Regions from separate parts of the Shewanella sp. ULN5 genome, predicted to be linked through region 1. Evidence: predicted binding sites of a transcription regulator. Region 1 holds the regulator's gene; the other holds the start of a gene.

The links. The regulator NrdR, encoded in region 1, represses ribonucleotide reductase genes. The targets are predictions, from matches to a motif close to AAACACNANATNTNGTGTTT.
Region 2: a site for NrdR is predicted at 1,585-1,604, ahead of nrdD (anaerobic ribonucleoside-triphosphate reductase). Genes of this name have one in related genera too.

The regions. Positions count from the first base shown of each region.
Region 1 is NZ_JAPJEE010000005.1:49,147-55,126, forward strand. Features, by position in the region: gene thiL (thiamine-phosphate kinase) at 1-129, opposite strand, end outside; gene nusB (transcription antitermination factor NusB) at 217-621, opposite strand; gene ribE (6,7-dimethyl-8-ribityllumazine synthase) at 633-1,112, opposite strand; gene ribBA (bifunctional 3,4-dihydroxy-2-butanone-4-phosphate synthase/GTP cyclohydrolase II) at 1,234-2,337, opposite strand; gene ORI98_RS06575 (riboflavin synthase) at 2,417-3,073, opposite strand; gene ribD (bifunctional diaminohydroxyphosphoribosylaminopyrimidine deaminase/5-amino-6-(5-phosphoribosylamino)uracil reductase RibD) at 3,131-4,267, opposite strand; gene nrdR (transcriptional regulator NrdR) at 4,297-4,746, opposite strand; gene glyA (serine hydroxymethyltransferase) at 4,876-5,980, opposite strand, start outside.
Region 2 is NZ_JAPJEE010000008.1:55,090-61,069, reverse strand. Features, by position in the region: gene nrdD (anaerobic ribonucleoside-triphosphate reductase) at 1-1,530, opposite strand, end outside; gene rssA (patatin-like phospholipase RssA) at 1,754-2,719, opposite strand; gene ORI98_RS09570 (DEAD/DEAH box helicase) at 3,146-4,501, shown strand; gene ORI98_RS09565 (DUF3010 family protein) at 4,568-5,005, shown strand; gene ORI98_RS09560 (M48 family metallopeptidase) at 5,242-5,736, shown strand.

The DNA of each region.
Region 1 (5,980 bases):
TGAAATGGCAATCACTTTACCATCAGCAGGTTGAACCAAAGCACAGTCATCGCCAATGCCGAGCATGACATCGCGACGTTTTTGGCCTTTATTCTTAAAAAATTGTTCGATAAGTTGGAATTCTTTCACGCTAACTCCGGTGCGGATCCCCGCCCAACTAACTTTGATGCATTTTGATACAAATAAAAACGGTATCCGAAGATACCGTTTCTAGCATTACTTGTTTTTAACGATCTTATCTAATAAACCGTTAACGAACTTATGACTATCATCAGCACCGAAGGCTTTCGCAAGTTCGATACCTTCATTAATGGCAACCTTAAAAGGGACATCTTTTTTGAAAGTCAGTTCAAATGTTGCTAAGCGTACGATGGCTTTTTCTACTGGTGACACTTCACTAAAATCACGATCTAAGTGTGGTTTTAATAACTCATCAATTTGAGCTACTTTAGCGGTTACACCTGCTAATAACTCACGAAAATAAGCAACATCGACACCGTCTAAACTTTGTTCTGTTAAGAATTCATGTTCAACATCAGCAACATTGTTGTCTGTCAGTTGCCATGAATAAATAGCTTGAACGGCTAAACGGCGTGCCTTACGGCGCTCTGAAGGCTTCATTAAATTTCCTACTATACCAACTGTTGTTCTAACTCTTGCAGTACGTTAACCATTTCTAACAGGCTTAATGCAGCTTCGCCGCCCTTATTGCCTGCTTTTGTACCCGAGCGCTCGATAGCTTGCTCAATGGTATCTGTTGTTAACACACCAAAAGAAACGGGGATGTCATACTCTAATGCTACTTGAGCAAGTCCCTTGTTACATTCACCGGCAACCATGTCAAAGTGAGGCGTACCACCACGAATAACTGCACCTAATGAAATAATACCGTCAAATTTACCACTTGCTGCAACACGACGGGCAGCTAATGGTAATTCCACTGCGCCAGGTACACGCACAACAGTAATGTTGTCATCTTGAACCTGACCAAAACGTTTTAAAGTATCAATTGCGCCACTGAGCAGGCTTTCAACAACAAAGCTATTGAAACGCGATACTACGATCGCCACTTTGGCATTTTTCGCTTCGATATTACCTTGAACTATGTTCATTTTTATCTTACCTAATTTAGCTAAAGCACCCAGCTTGGGCGAAAGAGGCGGTATGATAACACAGCCGACCACTCTGAGCGCAATGCAATTATTGAAATTGTTAAACTGAAAGGGTTAATTTTTACTCTGAAACATATTCAGTCACTTGCAGACCAAAGCCTGATAATGAGTGATATTGCTTAGGTGAACTCAACAAACGCATGGATGTCACGCCTAAACTAGACAAAATTTGCGAGCCTACACCCACGCGACGAGAAGTTCCCTGCCATTGCGCTGGAGCAGTTGCTTCACCATTATCTTGCGCTTCAAATGACTTCACTTTGGCTAAAATATGGCTCGTATGCTCTTGGTTGCCCAATAACACTAACACCCCACCTTCTTGCGCAATGCGCGCCATGGCTTTTTCTAATGGCCAACTACGCTTTTGATCGCGCTCTGAATGTAATAAATCATTGAAGGTATTTTGTAAGTGAACTCGCACCAAACTATTAGCAGTGACTTCACCTTTTATCAATGCATAGTGCAGTTGATTATCAATGGTGTCTCTGAATGTGACCATATCAAAATCACCAAAACGAGTCGGTAATTTACACTTAGCTTCCCGTACTACGGTCGTTTCTTTATTGTTACGATATTCGATTAGATCAGCAATTGTGCCGATTTTAATACCGTGCTTTTCACTGAAAACTTCTAAATCTGGACAGCGTGCCATAGTGCCATCTTCATTTAAAATTTCAACAATCACGCCCGATGGTTCAAAGCCTGCAAGACGAGCCAGATCGCAACCCGCTTCGGTATGCCCAGCACGAATTAACACGCCACCGTCCTGAGCCATTAATGGAAATATATGCCCTGGTTGCACTAAATCAGCTGCTTTGGCATTTTTTGCCACTGCGGCTTGCACGGTTACCGCTCTATCGTGGGCAGATATACCTGTGGTAACACCTTCTGCGGCTTCAATTGAAACGGTAAAATTCGTCGAAAACTGAGCGTTATTATTGGTGACCATTAAAGGGAGATTTAGTTGTTGGCAACGGGCTTTTGTCATGGTTTGACAAATTAATCCACGACCATAAGTTGCCATAAAATTAATCGCTTCTGGTGTGACACACTCAGCAGCCATGATCAAGTCACCTTCATTCTCTCTATCTTCATCATCCATTAAAATAACCATTTTACCTTGGCGGATATCTTCGATGATTTCTTCTATGCTATGTAAAGCCATGTGGGAACCTTTAATCGTTATTAATTATGATTGCTTGTGGGGTCGAACTTTAGGTTTACGTTTATCTGTTTTAACCTGTTTATTTCATAAATCCGGCATTAGCTAACATTGCCATTGTTACGCCAGATTTAGGATGATGCTCTGCTTGCGGCTGCATTAACCTTTCAAGGTATCGAGCGATCAAATCAACTTCAATATTAACGCTATCACCCGCTTTCAAATTGATCAGTGTAGTTTCGCTGGCGGTGTGCGGAACGATTGTTAATCTAAATGAGTTCGCTTTCACTTCGTTTACGGTCAAACTTACGCCATCTATAGTTATCGAACCTTTATGAGCTATGTATTTAGCTAACGTCGCGGGAGCTGTTAACCAAAACTCTATGGCCTGACCGCGATGCTCGCACACATCAACTTTGGCAATACCATCAACATGACCGCTGACCATATGACCACCTAAACGGGTCGTCGCGGTAACCGCTTTCTCTAAATTGACTTTTTGTCCAACCTTGTAATTTGCAAAACCGGTTAATGCCACGGTTTCTGCAGAGACATCGGCAACATAGCCGTCAGCCAAACATTGCACCACGGTTAAACAAACACCATTAGTAGCGATGCTGTCACCTAATTTAACATCAGATAAATCAAGTTTACCGCTAGCCACGGTCAAACGAATATCATTACCTTTACGTTCAATTTTTCGTAACGAGCCTAGGGCTTCAATAATGCCAGTAAACATAATGACTCACTTATATAGAAAATGCTCAACACTGCTGAACATGTATAATTAACTATTTTAGCCTAAACGGAATATCAATCGTGTGTCTTGGCCGACATTTCGCTTATCTTTTAAGACTATTTTAGGGATCATGTCCATCGTCTGATAATTGGGCAGCAACAACATATCTCGTCCTTCACTCCCCATTATTTTATCTGCTTGGTATAACACAAGCTCATCCGCTAAATTTTGTTCAATAAAACTACCTGAAAGCGTTGCACCCGCTTCAATCATAACACTATTACAACTAACGCCGAGATGCTGTAATAACTCAGTTAAGCAAACGCGCCCTTGCGAGTTAGCATTAACTCTTAGCAAGCTGACATGTTGGGCAAATGAGCATTTTACCTCATCAGAATAATCACGCGTGGAGACCAACAAAATCGGACTTTGAATGTTAAATAACTTAAACGATGAGGTTAGGCGGGCCTTTGAATCCAACACAACCCTTAATGGCTGATGTAGAGATGAGGGTAACAGTGAGCTTTTCAAGCTACCTAATTGCTCATAACGGACATTTAGGCTGGGATCATCGGCTAATATCGTTTCTACACCAGTAATAAGTGCGCAATGACGGGCGCGCATTTTTTGTACATCATCACGGGCAGTAGCGCCCGTTATCCACTTGGATTCACCATTGTTAAGCGCTGTTTTGCCGTCTAAACTGGCTGCAACTTTTACAGTTACCCAGGGAAATCCGGTTCTCATGCGTTTCATGAAGCCGAGGTTCAACTCAAATGCTTCAGATTCTAATAAACCTACGTCAACTTGAATGCCAGCATCTCGCAACATGTTAATACCGTTACCCGCCACTTGGGGATTTGCATCTTTAACAGCAATAACAACCCGAGCAACTTTAGCATTAATCACCCCTAATGCGCAGGGCGGCGTACGGCCATAATGACTGCAAGGTTCCAAGGTAACATAAGCCGTTGCACCTTCGGTTTTGTGACCATTAGCAGCAGCATGGGCTAACGCGTTAACTTCAGCATGACCTTGACCAGCCACTTGATGATAACCTTCACCAATAATCTGACCGTTTTGCACCAAAACACAACCTACACAAGGATTGGGGCGGGTGGTGTACAGTCCTTTGCGAGCCAATTGAATAGCTCGACTCATCATTTGGGTATCAAAAACACTCACGTAAGCCATACACAAAATACTCAGTGGATTTTACACATTTACTTTTGTAACTTAGCGATAGCCTCGCCAAATTGAGAGACATCTTCAAAAGCACGATAAACCGATGCAAAACGAATATAAGCCACTTTATCTAGGCTCATTAATTGTTCCATCATCAAGTTACCAATCATTTCAGAATCAATTTCACGCTCACCTGTCGCGCGTAAAGTGGATTTAATTTTGGTAATCGCCTGTTCTATCTCATCCATCGACACGGGGCGTTTTTCAACCGCTCGGAGCATGCCACCACGTAATTTTTCTTCGTCAAATGGCTGACGACTGCCATCACGTTTTATCACTCTGGGCATAACCAGTTCAGCCCCTTCAAACGTGGTGAAACGCTCATGGCATTCAGTGCATTCGCGACGACGGCGAACTTGGTGACCATCTGCCACCAAACGCGAATCGATAACTTTAGTGTCTGTCGCGCTACAAAAAGGACAATGCATTGAACCTCCACAAAATAAAATGGCCGCTAAAATTAGCGGCCATTAAAGTTTATCCTATTTGTTCATCAAGGTTAAGCTAACCTTTGGCTCAGCTTACACTCTGAACATAGAATCAAGTCTAAAACAGAATTACCCGTAAACTGGGAATTTGGCACATAAAGCCAATACTTGGCCTTTAACGCGCTCAATGACAGCTTGATTTTGGGCATCATCTAAAATGTCACAAATCCAACCCGTTAACTCTTTCGCTTCAGCCTCTTTGAAACCACGACGCGTGATTGCAGGTGAACCGATACGGATACCTGAAGTCACAAATGGTGAACGCGGATCATTTGGCACTGAGTTTTTGTTCACAGTAATGTTAGCGCTACCTAATGCGGCATCAGCTTCTTTACCGGTCAATTCACGACCGATTAAATCAACTAGCATCAAGTGGTTTTCTGTACCGCCAGACACAATTTTGTATCCGCGAGCTAAAAACACTTCAACCATCGCTTTAGCATTTTTAACAACTTGCTGCTGATACACTTTAAACTCAGGCTCTAATGCTTCTTTAAAGGCTACCGCTTTACCGGCGATAACATGCATTAATGGACCACCTTGGCCGCCAGGAAATACCGCTGAGTTTAATTTCTTATATAAATCTTCATCATCAGCTGCAGAGATAATGATACCGCCACGTGGGCCAGCTAAAGTTTTATGGGTTGTTGACGTCACAACGTGTGCGTGTGGAACTGGGTTTGGATAAACGCCAGCAGCGATTAAGCCCGCAACGTGAGCCATATCAACAAAGAAGTATGCGCCAATTTTATCAGCAATTTCGCGCATTCTAGCCCAATCAACAACACCAGAATAAGCCGAGAAACCACCGATCATCATTTTAGGCTTATGTTCAACCGCCAAACGTTCCATTTCATCGTAGTCAATTTGACCAGACTCATCGATACCGTAAGGAATGATATTATATAACTTACCAGAAAAGTTAACTGGAGAGCCGTGTGTTAAATGACCACCGTGTGCAAGGTTCATCCCTAATACAGTATCACCTGGCTTCAATAGCGCCATGAAAACAGCACTGTTTGCTTGCGAACCTGAATGAGGCTGAACGTTGGCATAGGTTGCACCAAATAATGCTTTAGCACGTTCAATTGCTAAGGTTTCAACAACGTCAACATACTCACACCCACCGTAGTAACGCTTACCAGGATAACCTTCAGCATACTTATTGGTTAAC
Region 2 (5,980 bases), on a different contig from region 1:
TTCATCATCGAATACATGAGTTTCAGTGCCATAAAGCGCATTAATGGTTTCGTGCAAGCCAATATAGCCTAATGAAATAGATGAGCGGCCGTGTTTGAAGATTTCACTGATATCATCATCCGCCTTTAAGCGAACACCACAAGCGCCTTCCATATACAAAATCGGTGCAACACGGGCTTTCACCCCTACTAAGCGGGCAATACGTGTATCTAAAGCGCTTTTAGCAACCACTAATCGTTTTTCCAGCAGAGCATAAAACTGGCTTTCATCGCCTTTGGCTTCTATTGCGATGCGCGGCAGGTTTACACTTACCACACCTAAATTGTTGCGTCCTTCATGTACAAGTTCACCATCTTGTTCAAATGTGCCTAAAAAGGAACGACACCCCATAGGGGTTTTAAAGGAACCCGTCACTTTTTCAACTTGTTCATAATTCAAAATGTCAGGGTACATGCGCATACTGGCACAGGCTAGCGCTTGGCGTTTAATATCATAATTTACATCAGCAGCTTTATGGTTTACGCCATTTTTAATGGCAAAAACTAATTTGGGAAATACCGCCGTTTTACGATTTTTACCTAAGCCGGCCATCCGCACAGTTAAGATAGATTGCTGAATTAAGCGCGACTCCCAACTGACCCCGAGACCAAAGCCAAAAGTAACAAAAGGCGTTTGACCATTAGCCGTGTGCAAGGTGTTGACTTCATATTCAAGCGATTGAAATGCATCATGACATTCTTTTTCAGTTTGTGCAGAAGCAAAGGCTTCGGCGTCATCAATACACCATTTTTTACCTATTAGTAGATGTTTTTGATAACTTTTCTGAACAAAAGGAGCTAAGACTTCATCAATGCGATTAATGGTCGTGCCGCCGTAAATATGGCTAGCTACCTGGGCAATAATTTGAGCAGTTACGGCTGTCGCCGTTGAAATCGATTTTGGGGTTTCGATTTCAGCATTACCCATTTTAAAGCCTTCAGTCAGCATGCCCGCTAGATCAATGAGCATGCAATTAAACATCGGGAAAAATGGCGCGTAGTCTAAGTCATGGTAATGTAACTCACCGCGTTCATGGGCAATGACCACATCTTTTGGCAATAGATGTGTTTTGGCATAATGTTTTGCCACAATGCCTGCAAGTAAATCACGCTGCGTCGGAATAACCTTAGCGTCTTTATTGGCATTTTCATTCAGTAGGCTGCTATCGCTTTGTTCAACTAAACCTCGTATCTCGCGATTTAGCTTACTTTTGGTTTCGCGACTGACATCACGGTCATGACGATATTCAATATAATGACGGGCAACAGATTTAAACGGGCCAGACATTAAGATATTTTCAACCGCATCTTGCAGTTGATGAATATCCACTTCCGCCTGTCCTATAAACTGCTTTTCGACTACCGCGGCTAAAGTATGTGCATAATCGCTGTCTGATTGCCCTGCAGAGTCCATTGCTGCGATAACAGCTGCTTCAATTCGACTTGCATCAAATACTGTACGGCAACCGTCCCGTTTAATAACAACCAACATGATTTATTCTCCTTTAGCGCCGCGTAAACTACATATCGACATAAAAAACACACATAACACTATATGTTGTGTATTAAGCGCTAACTAATCATCAGGCGCATTGATCTGGATCATCATTATTTACGCTAAAGGAAAGCAAGATAAATTTGTGCGACTCACTCCAGCGATCATAGTTTTGCCACTTGACCGCTGAAGTAAAACTGACTATTACACGGATGATAAATTAATTTTTAATCGATGCATTGATTAAATGCGCGATATCTTCAACTGCTTTTCTGCCCGCTGCAATGGCTTCTTCGGCGCGGTGAAATTCCATCGTACCTATATCTGTCACGTCTGGAATAATACAAATATCTGGCGGGTCACCCATCAGCCGCGCCCGTTTATGTCTTTGCTCTAAAATATCCATAGATTGAGACATCACTGCCAACATCCCGGGGTGAGACTTACTGCCCATTGCAAACTTGTCGGTTAGACTGGCTATATAATCTTTGCCCTTCCCCAGCAAATCCATAAATCCAGATTCTTGTTGTTCAGTTTGAGCCACTGATTTTTCAACCACTGGCGATTTTTCACTATTAATTTGCTGCGGCAATATCTGTAGCTGGGTGCGCCGATAACCGTTCAAATCGACCGCAATCACAATATCAACGTCAAGTGCCCTGCACAAAGACACCGGCACAGGGTTTACCACAGCGCCATCCACCAACCATCTGCCAGCTTGCTGAACTGGAGGTAAAAATCCTGGCATTGAACAGGAGGCCCGAACTGCATGCCTTAATGGACCTTGCCTAAACCAAATTTCTTGGCCAGTATACAAATCGGTGGCAACTGCAGCAAAAGGTTTGGCTAAACTTTCGATATCGATAGCACCAATGCGTGCAGACATCACATCAAACACTTTCTCGCCGCTAATTAAACCGCCTTTTCGCCAACTGATATCCATTAAACTAATAATGTCCCAACTTGAAAAGCCACATACCCAATTTTTTAATTCCGCTAGGTTATCATTAGCATATGCAGCACCAACAAGTGCGCCAACAGAACAACCAGCAACTTTGTCAGGATAAACGCCCAGTTCAGCCAGCCCTTCTAGCACGCCAATATGTGCCCAGCCTTTCGCAGCACCACTTCCTAAGGCAAGCCCTACTCTTGGCTTTGTTTTGGGTGAATGATGAATCGCTACCATGTATTTAAATTCCTTTGGGATGACGTTAGCTTAAATGTAGGATTTTATTATCAAACATCTGAATTCCAACATCTTGTATAATAATGCTCAAACGATTGATTATGGTTCACTCAATCGACCTGACAATTATCAGCGCTTATGTTAAAACGCATGGAAAAACGCTAACTTAAACCATGTTTGAAACAATTCGCGCAAATGAGAGATAACCTTAATATCAATCTTAAAAGTGAATTAAATCTTAAATAAACGCCCAGCGCCGTTTTTTGTTATCACCGGCAATCCTCGCCATAAAAAGTCATTCCACTCCCAATTGACTAGAACTCTGCTTTTCAAATCAATTCATAGCATAAACAAGCAAGCTGTTATTGGCTATAGCCAGTATATACAGCTATAATGTCGGGCTATTATTTTTTAGGGGATCCACCTTTGCAGTTTTCTGATTTTTCGCTTGATAAACGCTTGTTAGACAGTTTGAAGCACATGGGTATCACTACCCCCACAGAGATCCAAGAACAAGCCTTACCTATTGCCCTTGCGGGTAAAGATTTGATGGCGTCATCGAAAACTGGCTCGGGGAAAACCTTAGCATTTTTATTGCCAGCAATGCAGCGGATCATTTCGACCAGAGCGCTGTCGAAAAAAGACCCTCGGGTACTCATTTTGTTGCCTACGCGTGAACTTGCACAGCAAGTATATGGCCAGCTTAGGTTACTGGTGGCTAACACTCAGTACAAAGCCATGAGTGTACTCGGCGGTGAAAATTTTAATGACCAAGCTAAAGGCCTAGCACGTGAACCGCATTTTATTGTGGCCACACCGGGACGAATTGCTGACCATCTACAACAACGGCATTTATTTTTAAATGGCTTAGAATTACTGATCCTTGATGAAGCTGATCGCATGCTAGACCTAGGTTTTGCGCCGCAATTGAAAGCCATCAATGATGCTGCTGACCATAAACGTCGTCAGACATTAATGTTTTCAGCCACGTTAGATCATCAAAGTATCAATGACATTGCCACAACGCTTTTGAATAACCCAAGTCATGTTGCCATTGGCGCAAGTTATGCCGAACATAAAGACATTGAGCAAAAAATGCTGTTTGCTGATCACTTAGATCACAAACAGGCTTTACTAAGCCACCTATTGAAGCAGCCTGAAAACAAGCAAACAATTGTGTTCACTGCAACCAGAGCGGATACCGAGCGCTTAGCTTCTTTACTTGCTGAACAAGGTTTTTCAACATCGGCTTTAAGCGGTGAATTAAAGCAATCGGCACGTAACCAAATTATGGATCAGTTCAGTAGAGGTCAGCAGCAAATTCTGGTTACGACCGATGTCGCATCTCGTGGTTTAGATTTAATTAACGTGTCATTAGTGGTTAACTTTGACATGCCAAAATTTGCCGAAGAATATGTGCACCGCATTGGCCGCACTGGCCGTGCTGGCGCAAAAGGCGTCGCAGTTTCTCTTGTAGGCCCTAAAGATTGGCAAAGTTTTTTACAAGTACAGTCATTTTTACGTAAAAACTTTGAGTTTAGCGCCATCGACGGCTTACCGGCTAAGTTTTCAGGGCTAACTAAGCAAGCAAGTACTAAAGCCGTTAACGCTAAGCCTAAGGCTAAATCCGCCACCGCAGCTAAAGCGAAGCAAAAGCCTAAGGCTGCTCCGAAGCGCGATAAAAGATTTATTACCGGTGTTGATGTGGGTGATGCCCCTATGCGCCGTAAAGCCAAACCACTGCCGATTATTGAACAAGATAACAAAGATAGTGAAGATTAATAGTTAAGTGATTGAGACGGTTAAACCCCGTCATCATTTGAATAGTGTGTAAGAGTAAGGATTAACATGAAAGTTTGTGGTGTAGAGTTAAAAGGTGGCGAAGCCATCATCAGTTTATTAAGTTATGAAGGCGAAACCTTCAACGTACCAAGTTGTCGTAAGGTGTCTTTTGCGGTTTCAGATTCAGCCTCAACGGAGTCAATTCGTGATTTTCATTTTGCGTTTCATAAGCTAATGGAAGATTACAAAATTGATCAAATTGCCATTATTGAGCGTGAACAAAAAGGTAAATTAGCGGGCAGTGCTACTAGCTTTAAATTAGAAGCCGCTATTCAATTAACTGAATTACCTGTGGTGATGATTTCGCCTGTCACGATTAAAGAGCAACTTAAGCGTAATCCACCGCAAGCAGATTTTGATTCATTAGACTTAAAACGGGTACAACAAAATGCGTTTGAGGTAGCCTATGTACATCATAACCGTTTAATTTTCGGTAAAGTCTAACTAAGCAGCAATCTGCTTATCGACCACTGAAGATGTGTGCGCTATTAACAGCTAAACATTGTTATTAGCGCAAAATTTGTTTGAAGCCTTAGATTATGCCTATCACTAAAAAAACCGCTAAAGCCCCACCCAAAATGCCGTTGAAATCACCTAGCCAATCTCTTAAGCCTAAAATGGACATGAGTCAGCTAATCACCAGTGATGATATTAAAAAGCAGCAAAGTGAACGCAGTCCAATGCGTTATTTATCGGGCTATAGACCTGAAATTGTTAATCAAATTCAATCATTAGTGGACAACAACAAGCTTGCTGAGCATTTTTTACAGCGCTACCCTAGAATCCATGACATTCGCACAGACAAAGCACTTTATGATATGGCGATAGCAATTAAAAATGCACATATGCGTCAATCCGATCCCTTAGCTAAGGTCATCTTTGATGACAAAATTAACTTAAGTCACCATGCCCTTGGCTTACATTCCTATGTAAATAGACGTCAGGGGAACAAAGTAAAAGCCAAAAATGAAATTCGAATCTCATCTCGCCTAAAGCACACGCCTATTGAATTACTACAAATGGTAGTCGTGCATGAACTGGCACACTTACGTGAAAAAGAGCATAACAAAGCTTTTTATCAGTTATGTACTTTTATGCTGGCAGATTACCACCAACTTGAATTTGACATGCGAGTCTGGTTAGTTGCTGACGAAGTTGGCCAATCGCCTTATTAACTAACCAGAACTCTGGATAACAACTTGCTTTCTAGAGGCTATTTTTTACTGATAACTGTGCTAAATTTATTTGCAATAGGCCAGCTATTGACGCACAAATTTGCCTTGTTCTAAGAAAAAATATCTCTCTAGAATACATGGCTTAGATATATGTTATTTAATTTCATAAACTTAGCCAATCTCTTATCCAGAGTTCAGGTTAACGAAGGTCATAATGCGCTTACAAAGTGCATAAACCCATCGC